DNA from 4 places in the Streptomyces sp. NPDC127119 genome. Region 4 is predicted to be linked to each of the others. Evidence: riboswitches for the same ligand, from Rfam matches in the RefSeq annotation. Region 4 holds a riboswitch; each other region holds the start of a gene.

Region 1 (7,765 bases), on a different contig from region 4:
ACATCGAGCCGTACGTCCAGCCCGCCCAGCCCGTCCGCACCGCCTAGCCCGTCCGCACCGCCCAGTCATGACCGGCCCGCCGTGGAACTCCGGCGGATCACCGCCAACGGCGTCGACCTCAACGTGGCCCTGGCCGGTGAGGGCCCGGCCGTCCTGCTGCTCCACGGCTTCCCGCACACCTGGCAGCTGTGGACCGACGTCCTCCCCGAGCTGGCCGGCCGCTATCGGGTGATCGCACCGGATCTCCGAGGATTCGGTGCGAGCGCGCGGGAGGAGAGCGGGTACGACGCCGGGACGCTCGCGACCGACGCCGAGGCCATTCTCGACGCCCTAGGGGTCAGTTCAGCGGCGGTGATCGGTATCGACGCGGGTACCCCGCCTGCCTTTCTGCTCGCCATGCGCCGTCCCGGTCTCGTCCGGCAACTCGTACTCATGGAGTCGCTGTTGGGCACGCTGCCGGGTGCCGAGGAGTTCCTCGCCCACGGAGCACCGTGGTGGTTCGGCTTCCACTCGGCACCCGGCCTCGCGGAATCCGTGCTGACCGGGCACGAGGGCGAGTACATCGACTGGTTCCTCGACGCCGGGACACTCGGACAGGGCGTGCGCCCCGCTCTCCGGGACGCCTTCGTGGACGCGTACACCGGCGCCGAGGCCCTGCGCTGCGCCTTCTCGTACTATCGCGCACTGCCCACGAGCGCCCGGCAGGTGCAGGAGGCCGTCCGTACGGCGCGGTTGACCGTCCCCACCCTGGCCATCGGCGCCCGGCCGGTGGGCAGAGCGCTGGAACAGCAGCTACGGCCTGTGGCGGATGATCTGGTGGGCCATGTCGTCGAGGACTGCGGCCACATCATTCCGCTGCATCGCCCCGACGAACTGCTCGGGCTGCTGAGGCCCTTCCTGGCGGCGGGTGATGAGGGCAAGCAGGTATGACCACTCCTCGCCACTCTCAACTTATAGCACACCGGGGGGCTTGCGGCAAGGCCCCCGTTCTGCTGCAGAATCTCGCACTCAAGGCGAGTAACTGCGGAAAAAGGTGATTCACGAAGTGCGTGCGTTTTTGCCGCTCGACGGTCCGCGCGGTGACGTCGAACCGGGAGGAGCCGGTGACATGGACTCTTTGCTCACTAGCGCGTTCGACCTTCCCGACCATCTCTCCCCCAAGGCCGATCCGCTGCTGATCGGCGGCGACGAGAGACACTTCGCGGCCATCGCGGAGAGCCTCGACGAGGCGATCACCGAACTGTCCGACCGGCTGGACGCCGAGCGCAAGGCACCGGGAGGCATCGGCAGGGAGGCGATGGAGCGTGACGCGGAGATCCACCGGCTGACCGCTCGGCTGCGCGCCCTGCGCCGCTTCGGCCTGGACCTCTGCCTCGGTCACGTCGTCGGTGCGGACGACCCCGAGCCGCTGTACATCGGACGGCTCGGCCTCACCGACAACGCCGGGCGACGGCTGCTGATCGACTGGCGCTCCCCCGCGGCCGAGCCGTTCTTCGCGGCGACCCACGCCAACCCGCTGGGGCTGGCGAGCCGTCGCAGGTACCGCTGGACCCGGGGCCGGATCAGCGACTACTGGGACGAGGTGTTCACCGCCGACGGCCTCGAAGGACATGCGGCGCTCGACGACCACTCGGCGTTCGTCGCCAGTCTGGGCAGCACCCGCTCCAGCCGGATGCGGGACGTGCTCACCACCATCCAGGCCGACCAGGACGCGATCATCCGCGCGGGATCCCGGGGCGCGCTCGTCGTCGACGGCGGTCCTGGCACGGGCAAGACGGTCGTCGCCCTGCACCGGTCCGCCTACCTCCTCTACTCCGACCCCCGTCTCGGTCACCGTCGGGGCGGAGTGCTGTTCGTCGGCCCGCACCAGCCCTATCTGGCGTACGTGGCCGATGTCCTCCCCAGCCTCGGGGAGGAGGGTGTGCAGACCTGCACGCTGCGGGACCTCGTCGCCGAGGGAGCCGGAGCGGCGGACGAGACCGACGCGGAGGTGGCCTCCCTGAAGTCGTCCGCGCACATGGTCGGGGCGGTCGAGACGGCCGTCAGGTTCTACGAGGAGCCGCCCGCGAAGGGGATGACGGTCTCGACCCCCTGGTCCGACGTCCGGCTGAGCGCCGCCGACTGGGCCGAGGCGTTCGGGACGCCGGGCCCCGGCGTCCCGCACAACGAGGCGCGGGACCAGATCTGGGAGGCCCTGCTCACGATCCTGCTGGACAAGCACGACGACGACGTACCGCCCGACCTGTTCCGCCGGGCTCTGCTGCACGACGAGGAACTGACCGGGGCCCTCGACCGCGCGTGGCCGCTGCTCGAAGCGGCCGACATCGTCGGGGACCTGTGGTCGGTGCCCGCCTATCTGCGGATGTGTGCTCCCTGGCTCGGCCCCGACGACGTACGCAGGCTGCAGCGCGCGGAGCCGCAGGCGTGGACGGTGTCCGATCTGCCGATCCTGGACGCGGCGCGGCAGCGGCTCGGCGATCCGGAGTCGGCGCGGCGCAGGCGCCGGCACGAGGCCACCCTCGCCGCCCAGCGCGAGCGCATGGCCCAGGTCGTCGACAACCTGATAGAGGCCGCGGCCGACTCGGGCGCCGACGGTGACGACGGCGAGGGCCTGGTGACGATGTTGCGCGGCGAGGACGCCAAGGTCAGCATGGTCGACGAGTCCGAACTGGCCACCGCCGAACCGGATCTGCTCGCCGGTCCGTTCGCGCACGTCGTCGTGGACGAGGCCCAGGAGCTGACCGACGCGCAGTGGCAGATGCTGCTCCTGCGCTGCCCGTCGCGGAGTTTCACCATCGTCGGGGACCGCGCGCAGGCCAGGCAGGGGTTCACCGAGTCGTGGCGGGAGCGGCTGGAGCGGGTCGGTCTCGACCGGATCGAGGTGGCCTCGCTGAGCATCAACTACCGGACTCCGGAGGAGGTGATGGCGGAGGCCGAGCCGGTCATCCGGGCGGCGCTCCCGGACGCCAACGTGCCGACCTCCATCCGCGGCAACGGCATCCCCGTGGTCCACGGACCGACCGCGGACCGGGACGCGATCCTGGACACCTGGCTCACCGCGCACACGGACGGGATCGCGTGCGTCATCGGCGATCCGACGTTCCGGGCCACGCCTCGCGTCCGGTCGCTGACCCCGGAGCTGGCCAAGGGCCTGGAGTTCGACCTGGTCGTCCTCGTCGACCCGCAGACGTACGGGACGGGTGTCGCGGGGGCGGTCGACCGCTATGTCGCGATGACGCGGGCGACCCGGCAACTGGTCGTCCTCACCAGCGGCTGAGGCCGGTGGGGTTCTTGTGGTCGCCGGGCGGTGACCACAAGGGCCCGTCGCCCGTATGCGCTTGTCCGCCGCCGTGGTCCGGCATTACCGTGCCGCGGTGAAGCTCTTCTCGCTCGCCTGGACCGCGTTGCGCACAGCGGTCGCCGAGGTCCCGGACGAGGACTTCGAGCAGCCGTCGGGCTGCACGGGGTGGCTCGTACGGGATCTGGTGTGCCACCTGGTCATCGACGCCCAGGACATCCTGATCACCCTGGCCACCCCCGCCGACACCGGACCGACCGTGGACGCGGTCACCTACTGGCAGCTCGGCGGGACCCCGGCCGGCGAGGATCCGCTGGACGCGCTGATCCCCCGGCTGGCCGCCGCGTACGGGGAGCCGGAGCTGCTGAAGTTCCACTTCGACGACGTCGGTTCCGCCGCGGGCCGCGCCGCCGGACTCGCCGATCCCACGGCCCGCGTCGGCACCCGCGACGAGGTGCTGACCGTCGGCGACTACCTGTCCGTGTACGTCCTCGAAGCGACCCTGCACCACCTCGACCTGATCTCCCGGCTGACCTCGACCGCCCAGCCGCCCGCCGAGACCCTGGCGGCGGCCCGCGCGTCGCTGGAGCAGATCGCCGGGACCCCGTTCCCGGCCTCGTTCTCCGACAAGGCCGCGCTGCTGATCGGCACCGGACGGCGGACGCCGACCGATGCGGAGAAGACCGCGCTGGGCACCCTCGCAGGGCGGCTGCCGCTCGTACTGGGCTGAGCCGGCACCCGCGGCGGGTACGAGGTCGGCCGGCCGATCGACAGCCCCGCCGTGCCAGTCTCGCGACCTGGGGCCAGGCTCCTGACCTGGACCGTTCACCGCACGACCGCATCGCACCCCCGCCGGTGCGCTCCCGGCGCCGCCCTTCTAGGGTGCCGCCATGGACTCGCAGCACTACCTCTCAGAACTGTTCTCCCTGGACGGCCGGGTCGCCCTGGTGACCGGCGGCAGCTCCGGCATCGGGCGGGGCATGGCGGAAGCGCTGGCCCGCGCCGGTGCGAGCGTCGTCGTCGTGGCCCGCAAGGAAGCGGAACTGCGGGCGACGGTCGAGGAGTTGGCTGCGCTCGGCTGCCGTGCGGCCTGGGTCGGCGCGGATCTCGGTACGCGTGAAGGCGTGCGCGAGGCCGCCGAGCGGGCGGTCGAGGCCTTCGGTGAACCCGACATCCTCGTCAACTGCGCCGGGGTCAACCTCCGGCCGCCGATGAGCGAGCTCAGCGACGAGGTCTGGGACACCACCATGGCCCTGAACCTGGACGCGCCCTTCCTGCTGGGCCGGCGTTTCGGCCCGGCCATGGCCGAGCGGGGCTTCGGGCGGATCATCCACATCACCTCGCAGCAGGCGCACCGCGCCTTCGTCCAGAGCGGCGCCTACGGCGTCGCCAAGGGGGCGCTGGAGTCACTGGCCCGCTCGCAGGCGGAGGCCTGGTCGCCGTACGGGGTCACCGTCAACACGCTGGTGCCGGGCTTCGTGATGACACCGCTGAACCGGCGGCTGTCGTCCGACCCGGAGAAGGTGGCGGCCCTGGCGGCGCGCACGATGGTCGGACGCAACGGCCTCGCGGAGGACTTCGCGGGCGCGGCGGTCTTCCTGGCGAGCGCCGCCTCCGCGTACGTCACCGGGCAGTCGGTCTTCGTCGACGGCGGCTTCTCCGTGCACTGAAAAGTTTTCCACGACCGGGGTGTGCCCCGTAGGGTGGCCGGTGCAGCTGGTTCGCCCCGTCCGCCAGACGGGTGCGTCGCAAGAGGGAACCCGGTGGGAATCCGGGACTGCCCCGCAGCGGTGAGTGGGAACGACCGCCGTCACACGCACTGGGCCCGGCCGGGTCTGGGAAGCGACGGCCAGTAGGTGTCCTCCGCAGGGAGGACGTGCCCGCGAGTCCGAAGACCTGCCAACTGCCCGTGCGCGAACCATTCGTGCGCGGAGATCCCGGTGACCTCGTGGGCGGGTCGGCGTACTTGATCCGGCGGACGACCGCGCTCTGCGCGCGGCTCGGTTTCCGCCCGGTCCGTCACCCCTTCGCGCTCGCGTCCCGTCCCGGGATCCCAGGGAGATATCTCGCGAAGGAGATTTCCGTGACAGCGCAGTCCGCAGCCGCGGCGGCACGGGCCACCGTGTACGGCTACCCCCGCCAGGGACAGAACCGGGAACTGAAGAAGGCCGTCGAGGGCTACTGGAAGGGCCGGGTCGACGCCGAAGCCCTCCGGGCCACCGCCGCCGAGCTGCGCCGGGCCAACTGGCGGCAGCTGGCCGAGGCCGGCGTCCACGAGGTTCCCACCGGTGACTTCTCGTACTACGACCACGTCCTGGACGCCGGTGTCATGGTCGGCGCGATCCCCGCACGCCACCGCGCCGCCGTCGAGGCCGACGCGCTCGACGGCTACTTCGCCATGGCGCGCGGCACCCAGGACGTGGCGCCGCTGGAGATGACCAAGTGGTTCGACACCAACTACCACTATCTGGTGCCCGAGTTGGGTCCGGACACCGTCTTCACGGCCGACTCGAGCAAGCAGGTCGCGGAGCTGAAGGAAGCCCTGGCGCTCGGGCTCACCGCACGTCCCGTCCTCGTCGGACCCGTCACCTACCTCCTGCTCGCCAAGCCCGCCCCGGGTGTCGCCGCCGACTTCGACCCGCTCACCCTCATCGACCGGCTGCTGCCCGTGTACGCCGAGATCGTCGCCGATCTTCGCGCCGCGGGGGCGGAGTGGGTCCAGCTCGACGAGCCCGCCCTGGTGCAGGACCGCACACCCGCCGAGCTGAACACGGCCACCCGCGTCTACCGTGACCTCGGCGCCCTGACCGACCGCCCGAAGCTGCTGGTCGCGTCCTACTTCGCCCGGCTCGGCGACGCCCTGCCGGTGCTGGCCAAGGCCCCGGTGGAAGGTCTCGCGCTGGACTTCACCGAGTCGGCCGCCGCCAACCTGGACGCGCTCGCCGCCGTGGGCGGACTGCCCGGCAAGCGTCTGATCGCCGGAGTGGTCAACGGCCGCAACATCTGGGTCAACGACCTGGAAAAGTCCCTCGGCACGCTCGGCACCCTGCTCGGGCTGGCCGACCGGGTCGACGTGGCCGCCTCCTGCTCCCTCCTCCACGTCCCCCTCGACGCCTCCGCGGAACGCGACATCGAGCCGCAGATCCGCCGCTGGCTCGCCTTCGCCCGGCAGAAGACCGCGGAGATCGTCACTCTCGCCAAGGGCCTCGCGGGCGGCACCGGCGCGATCGCCGCCGAACTCGCCGCCAACCGGGCCGACCTGGCCTCCCGCGCCGGGTCCGCGATCACCCGCGACCCCGCCGTACGGGCCCGGGCCGCCGCCGTCACGGACGCCGACGCCCGCCGCTCCCTGCCGTACGCCGAGCGGGCCGCGGCCCAGCGCGCCCGCCTCGGCCTGCCGCTGCTGCCGACCACCACCATCGGCTCGTTCCCCCAGACCACGGAACTGCGCACGGCACGGGCCGACCTGCGCGCCGGGCGGATCGACAGCGCCGGGTACGAGGAGCGCATCCGGGCCGAGATCGGCGAGGTGATCTCGTTCCAGGAGAAGACCGGCCTCGATGTGCTCGTGCACGGCGAACCCGAACGCAACGACATGGTCCAGTACTTCGCCGAACAGCTCACCGGATACCTCGCCACCCAGCACGGCTGGGTCCAGTCCTACGGCACGCGGTACGTCCGCCCGCCGATCCTCGCCGGAGACATCTCCCGCCCCGAACCCATGACGGTGCGCTGGACGACGTACGCCCAGTCGCTCACCGCCAAGCCGGTCAAGGGCATGCTGACCGGGCCCGTCACCATGCTCGCCTGGTCCTTCGTCCGCGACGACCAGCCCCTCGGCGACACCGCCCGCCAGGTCGCCCTCGCCCTGCGCGACGAGGTGAACGACCTTGAGGCGGCCGGGACTTCGGTCATCCAGGTCGACGAACCCGCCCTGCGCGAGACGCTGCCGCTGCGGGCCGCCGACCGTCCGGCGTATCTGGCGTGGGCCACCGAGGCCTTCCGCCTCAGCACCGGCGGCGTACGCCCGGACACCCAGATCCACACGCACATGTGCTACGCCGAGTTCGGTGACATCGTGCAGGCCATCGACGACCTCGACGCCGACGTCATCAGCCTGGAGGCGGCACGCTCGCACATGCAGGTCGCCCGCGAGCTGGCCGGACACGGTTATCCGCGCGAGGCGGGGCCCGGTGTGTACGACATCCACTCGCCCCGGGTGCCGAGCACGGACGAGGCCGCCGCCCTGCTGCGCAAGGGACTTGAGGCCATCCCCGCCGAGCGCCTCTGGGTCAACCCCGACTGCGGTCTGAAGACCCGGGCCTGGCCCGAGACCCGCACGTCCCTGGAGAACCTGGTCGCCGCGGCCCGCACGATCCGCACGGAGCTGTCCACGTCCTGATGCACGCGGCGGGCCGGGAGCAGGGGCGCGGGCCCCCGGCTCCCGGCCCGCACCAGGGCTATTCG
Region 2 (7,765 bases), on a different contig from region 4:
CGGCAGGGTGACCAGGGTGACACCCGCCGACTGACGCCGCTCAGGTGTCGGCCGGCACCGGGGGAGCGGACTGCCGCGAGGTCAGCGCGGCCAGCTCCTCCGCGGTGCGCGGGCCGGTGGACGGCGAGGTCAACAGGCCCTGCGTACGCAGCAGTTCGGCCACCGCGATCCCCCAGGGCAGCCGTAGCCCCGCCTGCTCCAGGAGATCCGTACGGGCCAGGGTCGCGTCCGCGGGGCCGGTGACCGCTCCGGACGGGGTGAGGAGTGCTGCGTCGTCGGCCCAGCGCAGGGCGAGGTCCACGTCGTGCGTCGCCATCACCACGGTGGTGCCGCTCGCCCGCAGCCCGTCGAGGGTCGCGATCAGCCGCTCCTGGCCGTCCGGGTCCAGCCCCGCCGTCGGTTCGTCGAGGATCAGGACACGCGGCCGCATCGCCACGGCACCCGCGATCGCCGTCCGCTTGCGCTGACCGTAGGAGAGCAGATGGGTCGGCCGCTCTGCCAGGGCCGAGATGTCCAGCGCGGCGAGCGCCTCGTCCACCCGGGCCCGTACCTCGGTGTCGGGCAGGCCGAGGTTCAGCGGTCCGAACGACACGTCCTGGAAGACGGACGCGGCGAACAACTGGTCGTCCGGGTCCTGGACCACCAGCTGGACGGTCGTGCGCAGCAGGGTCAGGCCCTTGCGGTCGTACCGGACCGGCCGGTCCTCCACGGTCAACTGACCGCTGTGCGGGCGCAGTCCGCCGCTGAGCAGCCGCATCAGGGTGGTCTTGCCACTGCCGTTGCGGCCGAGCAGGGCGAGCGCCCGCCCGGCGCGCACCTCGAAGTCGAGGCCGCTGAGCACGGTGGGACCGTCCTCGTACGCGTAGGACGCGCCCCGCAGGGCGACCAGCACGGGCTCGCTCATCGCAGCGGCCTTTCCAGTACGAAGGTGAGTGCGGCCACCACCGTGAGCAGCGCGACACTGGCGAGGGTGAAGCGCGCGGAGATCCGGGCCTCCGGGACCAGGACGCGCAGGGTGCCGTCGTAGCCGCGGCCCGCGAGTCCGGCCTGCAGCCGGGTCGCCCGGTCGAAGGCCCGCACGAAAGCCGTGGCACCGAGCCCGGCCAGCGAACGCCAGGTGGCGGCCCGCGTGGTGTGCCCGAGCCGGGCGGCCTGCGCCTCCCTGATCCGGCGCACCGAGTCGAGGAGCAGGAAGCTCATCCGGTACGTCACCAGGGCCACGTCGACGACCGGCGCGGGCACCCCGGCGTTGACCAGCCGTGGCAGCAGGTCGGACAGGGGAGTGGTGAACGCGAACAGGAGCACGCCGAGGGAGGCGGCCGAGGTACGCAGCAGGAGTTCCCCGGCGCGTACCGGACCACCCTCCGCCAGGGTCACGAACCCGTCCGGGCCGCCGACCTGGAGCAGCAGGGGCAGCGCACCGGTCACGCAGAAGCCCAGCGGCACCCGGTAGGCGCGCCAGAGCCGCCGGGCGGGTACCGCGGCCGGGCCCAGCAGCACAGTGAGGGCGGTCACCAGGACCAGGGCGGCGCCCGGCCAGGGCGGGAGGGAGATCGCGAGGACGGTCAGGCCGAGACCGAGCACGGCCTTGTCCACGGGATGGCGGCGGCGCCAGCGACTGCTGTGCGCCGCCGCGTCGATCGGCAGCACGAAGGTTCAGGCCCGTTCGGTCGGTCGGCTCGGCCCGGCCGCGGACGCACCGGCAGCGTCGGACGCCTTGTCCGTCGGTCCCTGGTCGTCCTCCCGCTGTGCCAGGACCCGCAGTTCGCCCTGGCGCCTGCCCCGGCGCAGGCCGAAGTAGTAGGCGAGGACGCCCGCGCCGAGGGCGGCCTGGAGGGCGAACAGCGCCGACTCGATCTCACCGGAGGGCGGCTCGTACAGGGGTGAGAACCACGGCTCGTAGTCCGGCTCGATCTCGGTGATCGCGGTCTCCGCCTCCGCGTCGGCGCCCGTGAACGGCTCCTTCTTGTGGTCGCCCATGCCGAAGACCAGCGGCAGGACGGCGAGCGCGGCCACCACGAGCAGCAGCAGGGCGTTGATCTTCGCGTTACGGCTCATCGGGCCACCGTCCCGGTCGTCTCGGGCGTCTCGTCGGTCTCGTGAGTCTCGTTCGGGCCGGACTTCCCGGTCCGGGTCCGCCTGCCGGTCAGGAACACACCGAGCCGGGTCAGTTCGCCCTTGCTCGACTGCACCAGCAGCCGCATCACGAGCACGGTGAGCAGGCCCTCGCTGACCGCGAGCGGGATCTGGGTGACGGCGAAGATCGAGCCGAACTTGCCGAGCGCGCCCAGGAATCCACTGCTCGGGTCGGGGAACGCGAGCGCCAGCTGCACGCTGGTGACGCAGTAGGTGGACAGGTCGGCGACGAACGCGGCGAAGAACACCGCGACCATCAGCGGCGCGTCGAACCGCCGGAACAGCCGGTACACCGCGTAGCCGGCCCACGGGCCGACGATCGCCATCGAGAAGACGTTGGCGCCCAGCGTGGTCAGTCCGCCGTGCGCGAGCAGCAGCGCCTGGAAGAGCAGGGTGATGGTGCCCAGGACCGCCATGATCGGTGGCCGGAACAGGATGGCGCCGAGGCCGGTGCCGGTGGGATGCGAACAGCTGCCGGTCACCGACGGCAGTTTCAGTGCGGAGAGAACGAAGGTGAAGGCCCCCGACGCGCCGATGAGGAGCGTGCTCTCGGGATGTTCTCTGACCTCACGGGTGAGCGACCGGACTCCGTGGACGACGAACGGCGCCGACGCGACGCCCCAGGCGACCGCGTGCGCCGGAGGAAGGAAACCCTCGGCTATGTGCATGGCTCAGCAGACCCTCTCCAGCACCTCGTGGATGGTTGACGTGCCTTGGCCGGTCTCCTGGCTTACGGGTAACACCACCCGTGCTCCGCCTTCCCGGGTCCGAGGACCCAGTGGCTGCCCGTGAGGGCCGGAGCCGGACTTCCCGATCACAGTGGCGAGGGCCGCACCGGCATCACACCGATTTCCCGAGCACCAAGGCGTCGTGACAGTAGTGCGCGTACAGGGGTGGTGACAAGCGGCCCTCGGGGGGCGTGAGAGTGGTCACGCGGCGCGCGCCGGTCCTCCCGGTGGGAACGGAGCGCCTGTTCAGCCGCCCTGCACATGGGCCAGGAGTTCCCGCAGCCGCCGGGTCGCGGGGTGGCCGGGGCCGAGGCCGCGCTCGCTGTCGGCCAGGGCTCGCGTGAACAGCTCGGCACTGCGCGCGGGGTTTCCCACCACGTGGTGGACATGGGCGAGTTCGCAGCGGGAGAGCAGGGTGTCGGGGTGGTCGGCGCCCAGGACGCGTTCACGGTCGGCGAGCGTGCGCTCGTGGAGCGGGACGGCGAGCACGGGGTTCCCCGTCAGCACGTGGGCGCGGGCGAGATTGTCCCGGCACTGCAGGGTGAGCAGGTCGGTGGGTCCCAGGACGCGCTCGCGGGCCGCCAGCGCGCTCTCGTAGAGCGGGACGGCACGGTCCGGGGCGCCCTCCGCCTCGTACGCGCCCGCGAGGTTGTTCCGGCAGGTCAGCGTATGGGGATCGGCGGCGCCCAGGACGCGCTCGCTGTCGGCCAGGTTCCGCTCGGACAGTGAGACTGCCTGCTTGAGGTGTCCTGCCTGCAGACAGGCGCCCGCGAGGTTGTTGCGGGAGCGCAGGGTGTCCGGATGGTCGGGCCCGAGGTCCTGTTCGTGCTCGGCCACCTGACGCTCGACGAAGGCCACCAGGTCGTCCCCGGCCAGGTCAGGGGTGTCCGCGGACCGTCCGCTGTCCGGCCGGGGCATCGGGAGTCCGGCGAAGGACCGTTCCTCCGAGGCCTGTCGCAGTTCCTCGCGCAGCGACCGCATGGTCCCGGCGCACCCCGTGCACGACTGTCCCGCCATCCTGACGACCCCTCTTCCGCCACCTGTTCCCAGCGTACGTACGGCAGGTGTCCCGCGGGCTCCCGGAACAGGCCACACCGCTGCCGGGTGCCGCCTTCTGCGGCGCCGGTCCACAAGAGATGCTGCGGGGGTGTCGATTCGGCTCACCCCGGTTCGTCGGGGAGGTACAGGGTCTCAGGAACACCGGGAGGAACCATGAAGTACATGCTGCTGGTCTGTGGGGACGACACCGCCGACGCCTCGGGGATGGCCCCCGTCGAACCATGGGTGGAGGAGCTGAGCGTGCGCCGCGGTGTACGGCTGCACGGCCACCGGCTGCGGCCCCCGGCCGACGCGGTGACCGTGCGCGTCCGCGAGGGCGAAGTGCTGCGCACCGACGGTCCGTTCGCGGAGACGAAGGAGTACGTCGCCGGGTACGACATCCTTGAGTGCGACAGCCTGGAGGAGGCAGTGGAGGCCGCTTCGAAGCACCCGGTGGCGGCCCTCGGGGCCATGGAGGTGCGCGCGTTCTGGGACGACGAGGACGCCGAGGGGGAGATCCGCCGGCTCGACGCGGAACTGACGGCCGCCGGGCGGGAGCGGGACTTCGACCGGGCGATGGCCTGTTACGCACCGGACGTGGAGGTGTTCCACCCGGTGAGCGGTCTGGAGCAGCGCGGGGTCGAGGCGCTCCGCAAGGCCGAGGAGGTGTGGTTCTCGACGCTGTCCGGGCCGGTCGAGCGCGAGGTGCTCGAATTCCGCGTGCGGGTCGACGAGAGCATCGCCTTCAGCCACGCGCTCGTACGGATGCGCGCCACGCTGGCCGGCGGCCACGCGCTGGACACCACGGCACGGGTGACCACCGGCTACCGGCTGACGGGCGACCGCTGGCTGATCGTCCATCAGCACACGTCCGTGCCCTTCGACGCCGGGGTCCCCGCAGCCGCCGGGTCCTGACACGTCCTGGAGGGGGCCTCCCCGCAGGCCCCCTCCGGCACAGCCGTTACGCGGCCGAGCATGCGCCAAGTCTTGACGTGCCCCTGGCAAGGTGACTCTATGGGAGCGCTCCCACTTTCCCGCAACCCAAGTTTCTTGGCGCTCACTCCCTGGAGTCGCAGTGAGAAGAACAAGAAGCACGACACGGAAGAACCTCGTCAGCGCGTTCCTCGCCGGGCTGGCCGCCCTGCTCGGGCTCGTCGTTCTCGGCGCGCTCGTACCGACCGCCGCACACGCCCAGTTGCCCGGTGACCCGCCCGGCGCGTCTCCGGGCGCCCTCGCGACCGGCCTCCATATCGACGACGGCCGCCTGCTCGAAGGCAACGGCAACGATTTCGTCATGCGCGGCGTCAACCACGCCCACACCTGGTACCCGGGCGAGACGCAGTCACTGGCCGACATCAAGGCCCTCGGAGCCAACTCCGTCCGCGTCGTCCTCTCCGACGGCCACCGCTGGAGCAAGAACAGCCCCGAGGACGTGGCCGCCGTCATCGCCCAGTGCAAGGCCAACCGGCTGATCTGCGTACTGGAGGTGCACGACACCACCGGTTACGGCGAGGACGCCGCGGCCGGCACGCTCGACCACGCGGCCGACTACTGGATCGGCCTCAAGAGCGTGCTCACCGGCCAGGAGAACTACGTCATCGTCAACATCGGCAACGAGCCCTGGGGCAACACCAACCCCGCGGGCTGGACCGATCCCACGGTCGCGGCCGTCAAGAAGCTGCGGGCCGCCGGGTTCGAGCACACCATCATGGTGGACGCGCCCAACTGGGGTCAGGACTGGCAAGGAGTCATGCGGGCCAACGCCCAGGCCGTCTACGACGCCGACACCACCGGCAACCTGATCTTCTCGATCCACATGTACAGCGTCTTCGACACCGCGGCGGAGATCACCGACTACCTGAACGCGTTCGTGGCCGCCGAACTCCCCATCCTCATCGGCGAGTTCGGCGGTCCGGCCGACCAGTACGGCGACCCGGACGAGGACACCATGATGGCCACGGCGCAGCAGTTGCGCCTCGGTTACCTCGCCTGGTCCTGGAGCGGCAACACCGATCCGATCCTGGACCTCACCATCGGCTTCGACCCCACACAGCTCAGCTCCTGGGGGCAGCGCATCTTCAACGGCGCCAACGGCATCGCCCAGACCTCGAAGGAGGCCACGATCTACGGCGGCGGCACCCCGGGTGACACCCAGGCCCCGACCGCTCCCGGCACCCCGCGCGCCTCCGCCGTGGCGGCCACCTCGGTGACCCTCACCTGGACCGCCGCCACCGACAATGTGGGTGTCACCGCCTACGACGTCGTGCGGGTCGGTGGAAGCAGCGAGACCACGGTCGCCGCGGCCACCACCAACACCGCCACGGTGAGCGGGCTCACCGCCAACACGGCGTACACCTTCGCCGTCTACGCACGTGACGCGGCCGGGAACCGCTCGGTCCGTTCGGCCACGGTGAGTGTCACCACCGCCGACGGTGGCAGCACGCCCGGCGCGAGCTGCTCCGTCGGCTACCGCGTCAGCAACGAGTGGCCGGGCGGCTTCCAGGGCGAGATCACCATCCGCAACACGGGCACCGCCGCGATCAGTGGCTGGAAGTTGGTCTTCGCCTTCGCCAACGGTCAGACGGTCTCCAACATGTGGGGTGGCACCCCGACCCAGAGCGGCGCGACGGTGAGTGTCGCCAATGCCTCGTACACCGCCACCATCCCCGCGAGCGGTTCGGTCGCCGTCGGCTTCACCGCCAACAAGGGAGCCACGAACACCGCCCCGACCGCGTTCACCCTCAACGGCAGCACCTGCACCACCGCCTGACCGTCCGTCGACGACCGTCGGACGACGACCGGCGGCCGTCGAGCGGCAGCCACTGGCCGGCGGGGCCACCGCGCCCCGTCGGCCGGGCGGGCGCCGAGCGGTGGTCAGGCAGAGACTTCCGGGGCGGCCGCCTGCTCCGTGTTGGTGTCGGCGGACGCCGCCTTGGACGTCGTGTAGAAGACGGACGACCCCTGCTTGCTGCGCTGGACCTGGCCCTTGGCGACGAGCCCTTCCACCGTGGTGCGGACGACCTTGGGCTTGATCTCACGCTCGGGATGGGCCTCCGCCAGCGCCGTGGCGACCTCGGCGGACGAGCGCGGCTCGGACTGACTGCCCAGGTGTTCACGGATGAGCTCGACGAGCGTGGGCTTCGCGGCGACCGCCTTCGCGGCACCGGGCCCGGCCGCGACGGACTTGGCTTCGGTCTTCGGAGCGGCCGACTTCGAAGTGGCGGTCTTCGAGGCGGTCGACTTCGCGGTCGCGGGCTTTGCGGCGGCCGACTTCGCACCAGCTGTCTTCGAAGCAGTCGTCTTCGAAACAGCGGACTTCGCGGCCGACTTGGTGGTGGCCTTCGAAGTGGCCTTCGTGGCGGCCGACTTCGCGGTGGTGGCCTTCTTGCGTCCGCCCGCCGTGGCCGTGGCCTGACGCGGCACCGAAGGCGCGGACACGGAGGCGCGCTTGGCGTTCGCGGCGGCCTTGTCACCACCCAACGCCTGCTGCAGCTCGGCGAGCAGGGTCTGGTCGTGCTGCAGAGCGCTCAACTGCTCCTGCAGCGCCTCCACTTCGGCGCCGATACGTTCCTGCTCCTTGGTGTTGCGTTCGAGGTCCGCAGACACCTGGGCGGCGTACTGGGTCTTGAGCTCCGTGGCGGCCGATTCGACTTCGGACATGGCAGTTACCTTTCCTCGTCATCGTGTGGTGCTGGGGCCGGATGCTACTCGCATCATCAGGCCATGATCCCGAAGTTGTCAGGACCGTCCCCGCCGTTCGACGGCCTCTGACACACTGCCGCGAGCCGCAAAGGCGCAGGCGGCGAGGTGTGCGGGAGACACCTGACCCCGCACGCGAAGGCATGTCTCGAATTCAACCTTCA
Region 3 (7,765 bases), on a different contig from region 4:
GCCGATGCTCATCGGGCCGGTCCTCTTCCTGGCGCTCGCGGGAGTCGTCGTGATGTTCGACCCGATGCTCGTCCTCGGGGACGGCGACTGGAACCGGACCGCGTCCCGCCGCTGGGCGCCCGCTCCGCGCGCGGAACCGCCCGCCTGGTCGGGCTCGGCGTTCGAGGCTCCGCCGAGGACGGACCGGCGCGCGTACGGATCCGGGGGGCGTGGGCGCCGCGACGGGTGAGCGGGGTGGGTGTCCCGGCGGTCCGGGTCCGGGTTCGGTTTCGCCGGTTCGCCCTGGTGCGTTCGGCCCGCCGCCCGTTCATCCCCGCCGGTCAGCCCAGGCGGGGGATCTCGATCGCCGGGCAGCGGTCCATGACCATGTCGAGGCCGGCGTCGCGGGTGCGCTCGTACGCGGCCTCGTCGATCACGCCGAGCTGAAACCAGACGGCCTTGGCGCCGATGGCGACCGCCTCGTCGGCGACGGCGCCGGCCAGGTCGCTGTTGACGAACACGTCCACCACGTCGACCTCGAAGGGGATGTCCGCGAGGGAGGCGTAGCCCTTCTCCCCGTGGACCGTCTCGGCCTTCGGGTGGACGGGGATCACGCGCTTGCCGTAGCGCTTCAGTACGTCCGCGACGCCGTACGCGGCGCGTCGCTCGTTCGACGACAGGCCTACGACGGCCCAGGTGTCGCCGGTCTCGGTGAGGATCTTGCGGATCGTTGCCGGGTCGCCGTGCACGGGTCGCCTCCTGGGGGTTGGGGTGTGACTGCCTGCGGCGGACAACGTCTGGCGCGGGCCCGGGATTCCCCGCGGTGGGGGGTGGGGCTGCGGGGTTCGTGGCGGGTGCGGCCCGGTGGGGGCCGTTCGCGCAGTTCCCCGCGCCCCTGAAAAGCAGGCGGTTCGCCGTGCCCCGGGAGAGCCGGCAGTCCCCGCGAGCCCGAAGCTGAAAGCTACAGGTCGGTGGTCAGTAGTAGCTCCACGTTTTGGTCCTGGGGTGTGCCCGCCCACGTGGTCTCTGTCAGGTTCGGGGCGTTGTAGGCCAGTTCGCGGTACAGGGACGCCAGGCCCACCGCTGACAGGTCGGTGAAGTCGGGGGCCGTGCGGTGCGGGGCCGCGGATTCGACGAGTGTGGTGAACAGCGACAGCGTGCCGTCCCCGTTGTCGGTCAGTTCGATCAGCCGGGCGTGGTGCGGATAGTCCAGGTGGGAGGCCGTGTTGACCTCCCAGAAGGAGCGGGCCGGGGTCGGGTGGGGATGCGCCGTGATCCGGTTGACGTGGCTGTGGCCGTTGATCCACGCCACCACGTTCGGGAATCTGCCGAGCAGCGCCAGGACCTCCGCGCCGTCGTGCCGCGGTTCCTCGGAGCGGGCCGCGTCGGGGCGGCGGGTCATGCTCGGGCTGTGGTGATGGCTGAAGACCAGCACCTGGGCGTCGTCGGCCCGGGAGTTGCGTACGAGGCGGCCGTCGGCGTCGTACGACCGGGAACTGTGCGCGGCGAGCGTCCGTTCCAGCCAGCGCAGTTGACCGGTGCCCAGCGAGCCCTCGTAGTGGCCGCTGCGGTACGTCGTGTCGATGCTGACGCCGATGACGTTCTCGGCGATCCGGAAGGAGTAGTACATCCGGTCGCCGTCCAGGCTGTCCTGGGTGTAGCCGTGGCCGACCGGTCCCGCCCCTGCCCGCCCGGGGTCGAGGTGTGCGGCCAGATACTCGTGCGGGGTGCACAGCCGGCGCCGCTCGTCGGCCGTCACGGGCCGTGCCGAGCGGGCGTGCCGTCGCAGGATCGCTTCGAGCACCTCGCTCTTGGGGTCGTCGCCGGTCCGCAGGGCCTTCGCGTAGGCGGCCGTGTCCGTGTCCGGGACCGACAGCAGCTTCCGGGAGCCCGTCGCGAAGTCGCCGAGCGCGGGTGACAGGCAGCCGCCGGGCAGATCGTCGTGGTTGCCCACCGTCGAGTACCAGGGGATGCCGAGCCCCGGGCTGGTCACCGGCCGCCGCGCGGCCGTGAGGAACCCGGGGACGGCGGGCAGCCCGCGCCGCTTGTCCAGGTCGCGCAGGCCCGGGTCGTCCGGGTGCCAGTAGAGGGGGAGCCCCGAGTTCTGGACGCCTTCGTACGCCGACGGGTCGCCGGAGTCGGGAGTGATCCGGCCGCCGCTCATCAGCGTGAGGAACCAGTCGAGTTCGAGCGCGGAGTTGTTGTCGATGTTGTCGCCGGTCGTCATCACGAACGCGGGCGGCAGACCGGTGTGCGGGCCCTCGGCGAGCGCGTTCACCTGCTCCACGAGCGCGACGGCCCCCGCCACGGTCAGCGCCTCCTGAGGACGCCAGGCCGCGGCCCCGCCCGAGCGCAGGAACTCCGTGCGCAGCGGGTTCTGCACATCGGTCAGGTGCAGGTCGGTGAACTGGACGAAGCACGCGAGCGGGGTCCGCCGGTCCGGGCGGCCGGTGGCGGCGGGGGCGAGTTCCTCCCGTACGACCAGGGGCAGGCCCGGACCCGTGACGAGTCGGCGGTAGGTGCCGGAGTGCGGGCTTCCGCTCAGCCGGGCGGTCATGTCCAGGGTGGTGGCCGCGTACGGCGCCGGCCGCCGGGTGGCACGGGCCGGCCGCTGGGCCACCTGTTCGGCTGCGGGAACCGCGGAGGGGCCGGGGCGCTGCGGGGGGACGAGGGTCGCCGCTCCCGCTGCCGCCGTCGCCCCCGCCGCCATCGCGAGGGTGCCGGAGACGAGCAGGAAGCGACGGCGGTCGATGGCCGTCGCGGCTTCCCCATCGGCCGGGTCCCTCCCGGACGGATCCCGTCCGGCCATGTCCTTTCCGGCGGTCCCGGTGATTCCGGAGGTTCCGGTCCTGGGCTGGTCCTGCGGCATGGGTCGGTCCTCCGGTGCCTCCGAGCGGCGCGCTGAACGGAACCACTCATTCAGGCCGCGGGGGCACGGGCGTGGCGCCACCGTGAACACCGCCGGAACAGGAGAAACGTACGAAACGGGCGGCGGAGACCGGCATTCACGTCGAGCCCCCGCCACGTCACGACCGAGCCCCCGCCGCACTGCCGCACGGCCGTGAAAGCCGCCGTGATAGCTTGCGAAAGCCAGTCGAACCCATGTACGTGGGTCAGGGAATCCGGTGGAAATCCGGAGCTGACGCGCAGCGGTGAGGGTGACGGGCGGGGCATCGGCCACTGGACCGGATCGACGGTCCGGGAAGGCGCCTCGTCCGGGTGAACCCGAGTCCGAAGACCTGCTGGCGGCCTCCGCGGTCCCGAGACGGCGGGGGAGCACCGTACGACCGGGCTCCGCGTTCGAGCCCTCGACGTCTGAGGAACTTCCGTGCCCATCGCACGCCCCACCCGCCCTGCCGCCCTGCTCGTTTCCGGGGTCGTTCTGCTGACCGCGTGCGGTGGTGCCGACTCGTCCGGCTCAGCCGGCAAGGACTCCGCGGCAGCCGTCACCCTGGAGAACTGCGGTCACACCGTCCGCGTGGAGTCCCCGCCGCGCAAGGCCGTCTCCCTCAACCAGGGCACCACCGAGATCATGTTCTCGCTGGGCCTCGCCGACCGGATGGCCGGCAGCGCCACCTGGACCGACCCGGTGATGAAGGGCCTGGAGAAGGCCGACGCGCAGGTGAAGCGGATCGCCGACAACAACCCGTCGTTCGAACGGGTCCTGGACGCCGACCCCGACTTCGTCGCCGCCTCGTTCGTGTCCACGCTCGGCAAGGGAGGCGTCGCCACCCGCGAGCAGTTCGAGAAGCTCGGCGTACCCGCGTACGTCTCGCCCTCCGACTGCGCGGGCAAGGACAACACCGGGGACGGCGACGGCGCCCGCAAGAAGCCCCTCGGCATCGACGCCATCTACGGGGAGATACGCGACCTGGCCGAGGTGTTCGGTGTGGAGGAGCGGGGCGACAAGCTGGTCGCCGAGCTCCGGCAGCGCATGAAGAAGGCCACCGCGGGCATCGACGCCTCCGACGTCTCCCTCCTGTACTGGTTCGCCAACTCCGAGTCGCCCTACATGGCCGGCTGCTGCGGCGCCCCCGGCATCATCACCCGGGCGTTCGACGCGAAGAACGTCTTCGACGACACCCACGAGGAATGGCCCCAGATCAACTGGGAGACGGTCGCCGACCGCGACCCCGACGTCCTCGTCATCGGCGATCTGACCCGCAAGTCGCAGACCGCCGAGTCCGCGAAGAAGAAGATCGAGTTCCTGGAGTCCGACCCGGTCACCAAGAACATGACCGCCGTGAAGAAGAAGCGGTACGTCCTGCTCAGCGGGCAGGCCATGAACCCGACCATCCGTACCGTCGAGGGCGTCGAACAAGTGGCCGCCGCCCTGCGGGAGTTCGGGCTCACGGGGTGACTCGCCGGATGGCACGGCCGCGTGTGGGACTGCTCTGCGCGGCTGGTGTGGCACTGCTCGTCGCCTCCGTCGCCGTCGCGATCACCATCGGCCCGGCGGACATCCGCGTCGCCGACGTCTGGTCCGTGGTCGCCTCCCATCTGGGCTGGGGGAGTACGGAGCTGAGCCCCATCCGGGACGGCATCGTCTGGCAGCTGCGGCTGCCGCGCACCCTGCTGGCCGCCGTCTGCGGGGCCGGACTCGCCGTGTGCGGCGCGGTCATGCAGTCGCTGCTGCGCAACCCGCTCGCCGACCCGTTCGTCCTCGGGGTGTCGTCCGGAGCCTCGACCGGCGCGGTCGTCGTGGTCGTCCTCGGCGCGGGCGGCGGCCTGGTGTCGGTCTCGGCGGGCGCCTTCCTCGGCGCGCTGCTGTCGTTCGGACTCGTGCTGCTGCTCAGCCACACCCTCGGCGGGACGACGGACCGCGTGGTGCTGAGCGGGGTCGCCGCGATGCAGCTCTTCTCCGCGCTCACCTCCTTCGTGGTGATGACCGCCGCCGACGCCGAGACCACCCGAGGAGTGCTGTTCTGGCTGCTCGGCTCGCTGGGCGGGGTCGGCTGGACGGACGTCTGGGTCTGCCTCGCCGTCCTGGTGGTCGCGCTGACGGTCTGTCTGGCGTACGCGCGCACGCTGGACGCGTTCGCCTTCGGCCAGGACGCCGCCGCGACCCTCGGGGTGTCCGTGGCCCGCACCCGGCTGGTGCTGCTGTGCGTGACGGCGCTCCTGACGGCCGCGCTCGTCAGCTCGGCGGGCGCCATCGGGTTCGTCGGCCTCGTCCTGCCGCACGCGGCCCGCGCGTTGGTGGGTTCCGGCCACGCCCGGCTGCTGCCGGTCGCCGCCCTCGCCGGCGCGGTGTTCCTGGTGTGGGTGGACACCCTGGCCCGTACCGTCCTCGACCCCCAGGAGGTGCCCGTGGGCGTGGTCACCTCCCTCATCGGCGTACCGGTGTTCGTGCTGGTGCTGTACCGGACGCGGAGGACACGATGACGACCGAGCACGCCGAGACCCCTGAAGGTGCCGGGACCACCGAGGGCGCCGGGACCGCCGGGCGCGCGGAAGGCGTCGAGAAGGGTGCGGCCGTGCCGGATGCCGGCCTCCGGGCCAGCCGCGTCACCCGGACCGCCGACGGACGCGTCATCCTGGACGGCGTCAGCATCAGTCCCGCCCCCGGCACCACCGTCGGCCTCCTCGGACCCAACGGTTCCGGCAAGTCCACGCTCCTGCGGCTGCTCTCCGGCGTCCTCGCCCCGGCCTCGGGCGTGGTCACCCTCGACGGCAGCCCCCTCGGCGAACTGGGCCGCCGCGACATCGCCCGCCGTATCGCGGTGGTCGAGCAACAGGCCGACACACAGGTCGAGTTGAGCGTCCTGGACGTCGTACGCCTCGGCCGCACCCCGCACCGCCGCGCCTGGACACCCCCGTCGCAGGCCGACGAGGAGGCCGTACGCGACGCCCTGGCCCGCACCGGCCTCGCCGACCGCGCCCACCAGTCCTGGCACACCCTCTCCGGCGGTGAACGCCAACGCGTGCAGATCGCCCGCGCCCTCGCCCAGGAACCCCGCGAGCTCCTCCTGGACGAACCCACCAACCACCTCGACATCCAGCACCAGCTCGACCTGCTGAACCTCGTCACCTCGCTGCCGGTCACCAGCGTCGTCGCCCTGCACGACCTCAACCTCGCGGCGATGTACTGCGACCGGCTCGTCGTCCTGCGCGAGGGACGGGTGGTGGCCACCGGGACACCGGGCGACGTACTCACCGAGGACCTCATCGCCGAGGTCTACGGCGTACGGACCGCCGTCACCCGCGACGACTCCGACGGTCCCGACGGCCGTCCGCACGTGCGTTTCCTGGGCACCGTGAGCCGCCCCGCGCCCCAGGAACCCGCGAACGCGTGTCCGGAATGATGTCGGCATCCCTGCGCGCGGCCCCTCGCACGCCTACGCTCAGCCCGTGCTGCGTATCACCGACGCCCGAACAGGCGACCCCGTCACCGCCACCCCGGCCCGCCGGGGCCTGACCCGCGTCGAGGCGCGGGTGGAGCGCCCCGACGCCACCGGCCTGCGCGTGCTCCTGACCGCCGACGTCCTCGTACGGGCCCTGGAGATCGGCGGGACCCCCGTGTGGACCGTACTGACCGGCACGGAGGACCGCGCGGAACTGCGGGCCCGGGCCAGGGCGCTGGGCATCCGGCCGTTCGAGGACGAACGGGACAGCGGCCCCGGCCTCGGCGAGGCCCAGGTGCTGAGCGTGCGCGCCCGGACCGACGGGCCGCCCGACAGCGCGGGCACTGCCGACGAGGCGGCGGGCGTGCTGCGCGTCGAGGTCGCCCCGGCTGACATCGGGAGCGCGGTGCCACAGGACGACGAGAGCGCGTCCGCCCTGCGCCTCGCCCTGCTCGCCCGCCCCCGGGACGAGGAGCTACGGCTCGACGCGGCCGATCTCACGGACGCCGCCGACCAGTTGAAGCACTGGCGGGACGCCGTCGCCGGCTGGGCCACCCGGCCCTCGGGCCCCATCCCCGACCCCGTACGGGACCAGTTGCGCGCCGCCTGGGAGGACGACCTCGACGTACCCGCCGTCCTGGGCGTGCTGCGGAAGGTGGAGACGTCGGGGACCGTTCCGGACGGGGCCCGCTTCGAGACGTACGCCTACGCGGACCGGCTGCTCGGCCTCGAACTGACCCGGGACATCGGCCGCGGGGCTCCGGCGTGATCGCGCGCGCCGGAGGGGGCCCGCTGCGCCGCCTCGTCGTGCTGCGGCACGCCAAGTCCGCCTGGCCGGACGACGTCCCCGACCACGAGCGGCCCCTCGCGTCGCGCGGGCGCCGGGACGCCCCGGCCGCCGGACGGATCCTCGCCGACGCCGACTGCCTGCCGGACCTCGCGCTCTGCTCCACCGCCGTACGCGCCCGGGAGACCTGGGACCTGGCCGCCGCCGAGTGGGGTACGCCGCCTCCCGTGCGCCATGACGCGCGGCTGTACGGGGCGGAGGTGCCCGACCTGCTCGAAGCGGTGCGCGAGGCTCCGGCGGAGGCCGAGACCCTGCTGCTGATCGGGCACAACCCGGGGCTGGAGGAACTGGTCCTCACGCTGGCGGGCGACAGCCTCGACGACGCGCTCGACGACGTCCGTATGAAGTTCCCCACCTCGGCGATCGCGATCCTGGCGTGGCACGGCCCCGGCTGGGAGTCCCTGGGGCCCGGCGCCGCGCTGCTCACGGACGTGATCGTGGCGCGGGGGAAGAGGGCGCGCGGGGAGAAGGGGCGTCGCGGGCGGGGCCGGTAACCCGGCCATGCCCCGCGCCCCTGGGGGGTTTGTTTTTTTGGGTGCGGCGTCGCTGTGGCGGGCGTGCGGGATTGCGCAGTTCCCCGCACCCCCTAGGGGGT
Region 4 (7,765 bases):
GCGAGAGTCCCCAGGGGGCGACGGTGTCGTCGGGGCCGTGCAGGACGAGGGTGGGCACCTTGAGCCGTACGGGGTCGGCGGCGCCCTCGACACGGCCGCTGCCGAGGCCCGTGCGGCCCTGGGCGGCGCGGACGGCCAGCGGCAGCAGGGCGCCGGGGGTGCGGCGGGCCGTGGCCAGGGCGCGCAGGGTGGCCTCCCAGTCGAGGACCGGCGAGTCCAGGACGAGCCCGGAGATCCGCTCGCGCAGCGCGGAGTGCTCGGCGGCGCGCAACGCCATGGTGGCGCCGGTCGACCAGCCGTGCAGGACGACGCGTTCGGCGCCGTACCGCACGGCGAAGCGGATGGCGGCGTCCAGGTCGCGCCACTCGGTCTCGCCGAGGTGGTTCAGGCCGTCCGGGGGCCGTGGTGCGCCGGCGTCCCCGCGGTAGGCGAGGCCGAGGACGGGGAACTGCTGGCGGTGCAGGAACTCCATGACGTTCATGGGGTGTTCGCGGGTGGCGCCGAGGCCGTGCACGGTGATCACCCAGGTGTCACGGGCGGCGGGCACGAACCAGGCGGGCAGGGTGCCCAGCTCGCCCGGGACGTCCACGTCGGTGAACGGCAGGCCGAGGGCGGTGCCCGGGTCGCCGACGTGCACGCCGGGTGTGAACCGCACCTTGTCGCCGGGTTCCAGCGTGCCGTGGGTGACGCGCTCCAGACGGCGTACCACCGTGTCGGCGGAGTGCGCGGCCCCGGCCAGGAGCGGGCCGACGACTGCGTGGCCGTCGTCGCCGCCGAGGCCGTACACGCCCGGGCGCCGGGAGGCGAGGGCGCGGGTCAGGGCGATCTGGCCCGCGGCCGTGGCGTGCACGGTCAGTCGGGGTTCGGTGGGCAGTGGCCGGCCCGGCGCCGCCTTCAGGGCGGCGTCGCTGGCGAAGCGGCCGGCGGCGATACCGGCCGCGCCGGCCACGGCCACGGTGAGGGCGGTGGTGAGGGCTGCCGTCGTCGGCTTCACGGTGCGCACGGGTCCAGTCTCCTGATCGAGCCCGCTGTCGGCCAGTGGACGGGCGACACGGGTGACTCCGGCGTCCGCCGCGGGGGTGGGCCGGGTCCGCGGCCGGCGGGGCCTTCTGTTCGCAGCCGCGTACGGTCCGGCGGGCCGAGGACCACCCCGTCCGGCCGGGCCTGCCCATGTGTCCCGTCCGGCCGGGGCCGTACGTACCGCCGTGGACGGCCGGGCCCATGCGGACGGCCGCGTACGGCCGCAGACGGTCGCGGACGGCCCGGTGTCACGGCTGGCCGTAGCCCCTCAGCCGCTCGCCCGCCTCTGCCACCTGGTCCTCGGTCAGCAAGGTGGGGGTGAGGCCGGGGACGGATGACGCGGTGAGCCACACGCGGCACATCCATTCGAGCTGGGCGGTGCGGTCGTAGGCCTGGTCGAGGGTGGCGCCGTGGGCGAGGGTGCCGTGGTTCCGCAGGAGGCAGGCCGTGCGGTCCCGCAGGGCGCGGAGCATGTTCTCGGCCAACTTCTCGGTGCCGTAGGCGGCGTACGGCGCGACGCGGACGGGCCCGCCGAGGGCGGCGGACATGTAGTGGACGAGGGGCAGCTCGGTGACGAGGGTCGAGACGGCCGTGGCGTGCACGGCGTGGGTGTGCACGACGGCGCGCGCGTCCGTGGAGCGGTAGACGGCGAGATGCATGGGCAGTTCGCTGGTCGGAACGAGTGAACCGAGCACGCGCCGGCCGTCCAGCGACACCCCGCAGACGTCCTCGGGCGTCAGCCGGTCGTACGGGACCCCGGTCGGCGTGACCAGGACGGTGTCGCCCACGCGCACGGAGACGTTGCCCGACGTACCGACGACCAGCCCGTCGGACACCGTCCGGCGGGCCGTGGCCACGAGGTCGTCCCACGCCCGCTCCAGCGCCTCCCCGGGCCGGGACGCGCCCGTCTCCCCGAAGCCTCGTCCGTCTCCTGCGTCCCGCCGCTGCTCAGCCATGCCGCGATCCTGCCAGCCGCCCGCCCCCGCTCGGCCCTGCTCGGCTCTTGCTCCGTTCGGGCGAGGGCACTGTAGGGCGGAACCCGAACGTCCGAAAGGTAATACAAGGTATTAATCGACCGCCGGAGCGAATGACCGGCGCGCGACGGACCGCGAGGGATCTTCCAGTAACCTCTGGAAGATTTTTCACTTACGTCGCCATTCCGGGGGAAAACATGGCCAGTAATCGTAAATCGTCCCGCCAGCGCGCCCGTCTCGTCGCCGCCTCCGTGGCGACGCTGGCGCTCGGCGGCACCGCACTCGTCGAGGTGCCGGCCTCGGCCGCCGGCAAGCCCAAGGGGCACGACGTGTCCTCGCACCAGAAGAACGTGAACTGGTCGAGCGCGAGGAGCAAGGGCGCGACATTCGTCTACGTGAAGGCCACCGAGTCGCGCACGTACCGCAACCCGTACTTCGCCCAGCAGTACGACGGCGCACGCAACGCGGGCATCATCCGCGGCGCGTACCACTTCGCGCTGCCGAACAAGTCGTCGGGCACCGAGCAGGCCGCCTACTTCGTGCGCAACGGCGGCGCCTGGCGGGCGGACGGCTGGACGCTGCCGCCCGCGCTGGACATCGAGTACAACCCGTACGACAAGAAGAAGAAGTGCTACGGGCTGAGCAAGAGCGGCATGGTCGGCTGGATCAGGGCCTTCAGCGACGAGGTGAGGCGGCAGACCGGCCGCCGGCCCGTCATCTACACCAACTACACCTGGTGGAAGACGTGCACGGGCAACAGCGCCGCGTTCGCCTCGAACCATCCGCTGTGGCTGGCCCACTACAACGCGACCTCGGGGCCCCTGCCCTCGGGCTGGAACTTCTGGACGTTCTGGCAGTACGACAACAGCGGCAGCCTGCCGGGTGACCAGAATCTCTTCAACGGGTCGCTGTCCCAGCTGAAGGCCTTCGCGAGGGGGTGAGCCGGGGAGCGGACCCCCGGGTTCCGCCTCTGTTCGAGGATTTTCCGGGACTTTCGAGAGCCGTCGCCGCCACTTCGACACAAGCGGAATGACGGCACCTCGATTGGGTCACCCCACCGCCCGACTCAGTTCATCTTCCGTTCACCCAGGTTGCTTACGTTCCCCGTGCCACTGTCGTCCAACAGAAGCCTGGGTAAATGGAACACATCACGCTCCTCCTCGGAATCGTGATCGTTACCGCTCTCGTGTTCGATTTCACGAACGGTTTCCACGACACTGCCAACGCGATGGCGACGACCATCTCGACCGGCGCTCTCAAGCCCAAGACGGCGGTGGCCATGTCCGCCGTACTGAACCTCGTCGGTGCGTTCCTCTCCGTGGAGGTCGCCAAGACGATCTCCGGCGGCCTCATCAACGAAGAGGGCATCCGCACCGAAGTGATCTTCGCGGCGCTCGTCGGCGCCATCCTGTGGAATCTGCTGACCTGGCTGCTGGGTCTGCCCTCCAGTTCGTCCCACGCGCTCTTCGGCGGCCTGATCGGCGCCGCGGTGATGTCGGCGGGCTGGTCCTCGGTGAACGGCTCGACCGTGATCACCAAGGTCCTCCTGCCCGCGATCGCCGCACCCGTGGTGGCCGGACTCGCCGCGATGCTCGCCACCCGGCTGACGTACCGGATCAGCAGGCAGGCCGGTGAGAAGGCGACCTCCAAGGGCTACCGCGCGGGTCAGATCACCTCCGCGGGCCTGGTCTCGCTGGCCCACGGCACGAACGACGCGCAGAAGACCATGGGCATCATCACCCTGGCCCTGGTCACCGGCGGGGTGCTCGCGCCCGGCTCGAACCCTCCCCTGTGGGTCATCGTCTCGGCCGGTATCGCCATCGCGCTCGGCACCTACCTGGGCGGCTGGCGCATCATCCGCACCATGGGCAAGGGCCTCACCGACCTCGCGCCGCCGCAGGGCTTCGCCGCCCAGACCAGCGCCGCGACGGTCATCCTGGCCTCCTCGCACCTCGGCTTCTCCCTCTCGACCACGCAGTCCTGCTCCGGCGCCGTGATGGGTTCGGGTCTGGGCCGCAAGGGCGGTGTCGTCCGCTGGTCGACCGCGACCCGCATGTTCGTCGCCTGGGGCCTCACGCTCCCGGCCGCCGGTCTGGTCGGCGCGGGCGCCGAGTTCCTGACCAAGCAGGGCACCTGGGGCATCATCCTCACCGGCGCGCTGCTGATCGCCGGCTCCGCGGTCATCTGGACGCTCTCCCGCCGCCAGCCGGTCACCGTCGACAACGTCAACGACGACCACGAGCCGACGGGCGTCGTGACCACCGCGATCGCCGCCGTCACCCCGCCTCCCGCGGGCCCGGTCGCCCCGGTCACGAGCGGCCTCAAGACCACCATCCCGGGCCCGGACACCGAGCCCGCCCGTCCGGCCACGGTGTAAGGAACGAACCGCATGAAGATCGACTGGGCAGCCCTCGGCTCCGTGTTCGGAGTCAGCCTCATCGCCACCGTCGCCCTCGTGGGCCTCTTCACCCTCGGCATCGTCGGCCTCACCAAGCGCGAGACGGCCGCGGAGCAGGGTGGCTCCGCGACCCTCGCGGTCACCGGCGCGTACGCCTGCTTCGCCGCGTGCGCGGCGGCCGTGGCGTACGGGATCTATCTGATCGTCGCCTGACCCTCGCGGCACGTCCGTTCCGTACGGGACCGCCCCGTCGACCACCTGGTCGGCGGGGCCTTCTCGTGTCCGTGTGTGGGCCTCGGCACACTCTCCCGTCGCAGGTCAACAGCAAGTTGACGGGTGTTCGCGGACCGTGGTGGACTGCCGAGGCCATGTACGTCGGCAGAAGAGGAAGCCGGTGCGAATCCGGCGCGGTCCCGCCACTGTTACCGGGGAGTCGAACCCCCGGGAGCCAGGAACTCTCGCCGTCGGTCTCGTCGAACCAGGGCGTGGACACCCTGAGTGAGGACATATCGCCATGCGCGCCCACCTGTTGTGGACCAGTGTGCCCGGGCCAGGTACCAGGCTTTCGCCTCAACCAGCGGCGGGCTGAACCGATGCGAGCCGAGCGCGTCTTCGCGTACGGCGCCGCCGCCGGCCTCCTCGGTGACCTGCTGCTCGGCGATCCCCGCCGAGGGCATCCGGTCGCCGCGTTCGGGCGGGCCGCGGGAGCCGTCGAGGGGGTCCTGTGGCGCGACCACCGGGGCTGGGGGGCGCTGCACACCGCCGTGTGCGCGGGCGGCGCGGTCTCCCTCGCCGTGGCCGCCGAGCGTTCCCTGCGCACCTCCCCCGTCGCCTCCGTCGCGCTGACCGCCGCCGCCACCTGGGCCGTCGTGGGCGGGACCTCGCTCGGCCGTGAGGCGCGGGCCGTCGGCGGGGCGCTGGCCGCCGGGGACATCGAGGTGGCCAGGGAGCGGCTGCCGCATCTGTGCGGGCGCGACCCGCAGGCGCTGGACGCCGACGGGATCGCCCGCGCGGTCGTCGAGTCGGTCGCCGAGAACACCTCCGACGCCGTCGTGGGCGCCCTGGTGTGGGGCGCGGTCGCGGGCGTGCCAGGACTGGTCGGGTTCCGGGCCGTCAACACGCTGGACGCCATGGTCGGGCACAAGTCGGCCCGTCACCGGCGGTACGGGTGGGCGTCCGCCCGGCTCGACGACATGGTGGGGTGGCCCGGGGCCCGGCTGACCGCGGTCCTCGCCGCCGTCGCCGGGGGGAATCCGCGCGGGGCCGTCACCGCCTGGCGTGCCGACGCCGCCAGGCATCCGAGCCCCAACGCCGGGCCCGTGGAGGCCTCGTTCGCGGGGGCGCTCGGGGTACGGCTCGGCGGCACGCTCTCGTACGCGGGACGGGTCGAGCACCGGCCCGTGCTCAACGGTCCGGGGCGGGCCGTGGGGGTCGGGGACATCGAGCGGGCCGTCCGGCTCTCGCGCCGCGTGGGCCTGCTCGCGCTGGGCGCGAGTGTCGCCGGGCGGCTGCTCGCCACGTCGTTGGTGCCGAAGGCGAAGGGGCGTACGTCATGAGCGCGGGAACGGGCGGGAGAACGGGTGGCGGACCGGGTGGCGGGCTGCTCGTCGCCGGGACGACCTCCGACGCGGGCAAGAGCGTCGTGACCGCCGGGATCTGCCGGTGGCTGGTGCGGCGGGGTGTGAAGGTGGCGCCCTTCAAGGCACAGAACATGTCCTTGAACTCGTTCGTCACCCGCGAGGGCGCCGAGATCGGCCGGGCGCAGGCCATGCAGGCGCAGGCCGCCCGCGTGGAGCCCTCCGTGCTCATGAACCCCGTCCTGCTCAAGCCGGGCAGCGACCGCAGCAGCCAGGTCGTCCTGATGGGCAGGCCCGTGGGCGAGCTGAGCGCGCGCGGCTATCACGGCGGACGCCAGGAGGCGTTGCTCGGGACCGTGCTGGACTGTCTGGCCGAGTTGCGGGGCACGTATGACGCGGTGATCTGTGAGGGGGCGGGCAGTCCCGCCGAGATCAATCTGCGGCGCACCGACATCGTGAACATGGGGATCGCGCGCAACGCGCGGCTGCCCGTGCTCGTGGTGGGGGACATCGACCGCGGCGGTGTCTTCGCCTCGTTCTTCGGGACGGTGGCGCTGCTGTCGCGCGAGGACCAGGAGCTGGTCGCCGGGTTCCTCGTCAACAAGTTCCGCGGGGACGTCTCGCTGCTCGAACCCGGCGTCGACATGCTGCGCGGGCTGACCGGGCGGCACACCTACGGCATCCTGCCCTTCCGGCACGGCCTCGGCATCGACGAGGAGGACGGGCTCAGGGTGTCCCTGCGGGGGGCGGTGCGTGAGTCCGAGGTCTCCTCCCCCGTCGGCGAGGACATCCTGCGGGTCGCCGTCTGCGCGATCCCCCTGATGTCCAACTTCACGGACCTGGACGCCCTCGCCGCCGAACCGGGCGTCGTCGTGCGGTTCGTGGACCGCGCCGAGGAACTGGTCGACGCCGACCTCGTCGTCGTACCCGGCACCCGGGGCACGGTCAAGGCCCTGGAGTGGCTGCGGCGGCGCGGCCTCGCGGACGCCCTGGTGCGCAGGGCCGCCGAAGGACGCCCCGTGCTCGGCATCTGCGGCGGTTTCCAGCTGCTCGGCGAACACATCGAGGACGAGGTCGAGTCGAGGGCCGGTGCCGTCGACGGCCTCGGACTCCTCCCCGTACGGGTGCGGTTCGCGCGCGAGAAGACCCTGACCCGGCCCGTCGGCGAAGCACTCGGCGAACCCGTCCAGGGGTACGAGATCCATCACGGGATCGCCCAGGTCACCGGCGGCGAACCCTTCCTGGACGGCTGCCGGGTCGGCCAGGTCTGGGGGACGCACTGGCACGGCTCACTGGAGTCGGACGGCTTCCGGCGGGCCTTCCTGCGCGAGGTGGCGGCAGCGGCGGGGCGGCGCTTCGTACCGGCCGCGGACACCTCGTTCGAGGGGCTGCGCGAGGAGCAGCTCGACCGGCTGGGCGATCTGATCGAGGAACACGCGGACACGGACGCGCTGTGGCGGCTCATCGAGTCCGGCGCACCGGCCGGACTGCCATTCATCCCACCGGGAGCGCCCGTATGAGCCCGCTCGAAGGCCACTTGGGCCGCCTGGCACATCTGGCACATCTGGGCTATTTGGAGGACGACAACCAGTGAGTACCCCGTTTCCGTTCACGGCCGTGGTCGGTCAGGACGACCTGCGACTGGCACTGCTGCTGAACGCCGTCTCCCCCGCGGTGGGCGGTGTGCTCGTCCGCGGCGAGAAGGGCACCGCCAAGTCCACGGCCGTGCGCGCGCTGTCGGCGCTCATGCCGCAGGTCGACGTCGTCCCCGGCTGCCGTTTCTCCTGTGCGCCGGA

What was found. A riboswitch is a leader RNA that binds a small molecule or an ion and turns the genes downstream of it on or off. The one in region 4 is predicted to bind cobalamin.
Region 1: it holds a riboswitch for cobalamin, as region 4 does, so the genes downstream of both, metE (5-methyltetrahydropteroyltriglutamate--homocysteine S-methyltransferase) here and ACFVH5_RS34350 (cobalamin biosynthesis protein) in region 4, are expected to answer to the same signal.
Region 2: it holds a riboswitch for cobalamin, as region 4 does, so the genes downstream of both, ACFVH5_RS13225 (energy-coupling factor ABC transporter permease) here and ACFVH5_RS34350 (cobalamin biosynthesis protein) in region 4, are expected to answer to the same signal.
Region 3: it holds a riboswitch for cobalamin, as region 4 does, so the genes downstream of both, ACFVH5_RS25835 (ABC transporter substrate-binding protein) here and ACFVH5_RS34350 (cobalamin biosynthesis protein) in region 4, are expected to answer to the same signal.

What each region holds. Positions count from the first base shown of each region.
Region 1 is NZ_JBHXTO010000148.1:8,653-16,417, reverse strand. It holds gene ACFVH5_RS37350 (alpha/beta fold hydrolase) at 82-930, shown strand; gene helR (RNA polymerase recycling motor ATPase HelR) at 1,109-3,277, shown strand; gene ACFVH5_RS37340 (maleylpyruvate isomerase N-terminal domain-containing protein) at 3,375-4,028, shown strand; gene ACFVH5_RS37335 (SDR family NAD(P)-dependent oxidoreductase) at 4,189-4,968, shown strand; cobalamin riboswitch at 4,999-5,217, shown strand; gene metE (5-methyltetrahydropteroyltriglutamate--homocysteine S-methyltransferase) at 5,382-7,700, shown strand.
Region 2 is NZ_JBHXTO010000022.1:47,514-55,278, forward strand. It holds gene ACFVH5_RS13205 (serine/threonine-protein kinase) at 1-34, shown strand, start outside; gene ACFVH5_RS13210 (energy-coupling factor ABC transporter ATP-binding protein) at 41-904, opposite strand; gene cbiQ (cobalt ECF transporter T component CbiQ) at 901-1,650, opposite strand; gene ACFVH5_RS13220 (energy-coupling factor ABC transporter substrate-binding protein) at 1,657-2,058, opposite strand; gene ACFVH5_RS13225 (energy-coupling factor ABC transporter permease) at 2,055-2,804, opposite strand; cobalamin riboswitch at 2,834-3,016, opposite strand; gene ACFVH5_RS13230 (tetratricopeptide repeat protein) at 3,111-3,845, opposite strand; gene ACFVH5_RS13235 (nuclear transport factor 2 family protein) at 4,077-4,817, shown strand; gene ACFVH5_RS13240 (cellulase family glycosylhydrolase) at 4,978-6,672, shown strand; gene ACFVH5_RS13245 (hypothetical protein) at 6,777-7,562, opposite strand.
Region 3 is NZ_JBHXTO010000068.1:21,446-29,210, forward strand. It holds partial or broken gene ACFVH5_RS25820 (hypothetical protein) at 1-229, shown strand, start outside; gene ACFVH5_RS25825 (CoA-binding protein) at 321-728, opposite strand; gene ACFVH5_RS25830 (TIGR03767 family metallophosphoesterase) at 941-2,788, opposite strand; cobalamin riboswitch at 3,054-3,241, shown strand; gene ACFVH5_RS25835 (ABC transporter substrate-binding protein) at 3,308-4,339, shown strand; gene ACFVH5_RS25840 (FecCD family ABC transporter permease) at 4,348-5,364, shown strand; gene ACFVH5_RS25845 (ABC transporter ATP-binding protein) at 5,361-6,284, shown strand; gene ACFVH5_RS25850 (hypothetical protein) at 6,331-7,092, shown strand; gene ACFVH5_RS25855 (SixA phosphatase family protein) at 7,089-7,664, shown strand.
Region 4 is NZ_JBHXTO010000121.1:13,013-20,777, forward strand. It holds gene ACFVH5_RS34325 (alpha/beta hydrolase) at 1-1,003, opposite strand, end outside; gene ACFVH5_RS34330 (class II aldolase/adducin family protein) at 1,269-1,976, opposite strand; gene ACFVH5_RS34335 (lysozyme) at 2,192-2,935, shown strand; gene ACFVH5_RS34340 (anion permease) at 3,133-4,371, shown strand; gene ACFVH5_RS34345 (hypothetical protein) at 4,384-4,605, shown strand; cobalamin riboswitch at 4,737-4,870, shown strand; gene ACFVH5_RS34350 (cobalamin biosynthesis protein) at 4,986-5,948, shown strand; gene ACFVH5_RS34355 (cobyric acid synthase) at 5,945-7,489, shown strand; gene ACFVH5_RS34360 (putative cobaltochelatase) at 7,560-7,765, shown strand, end outside.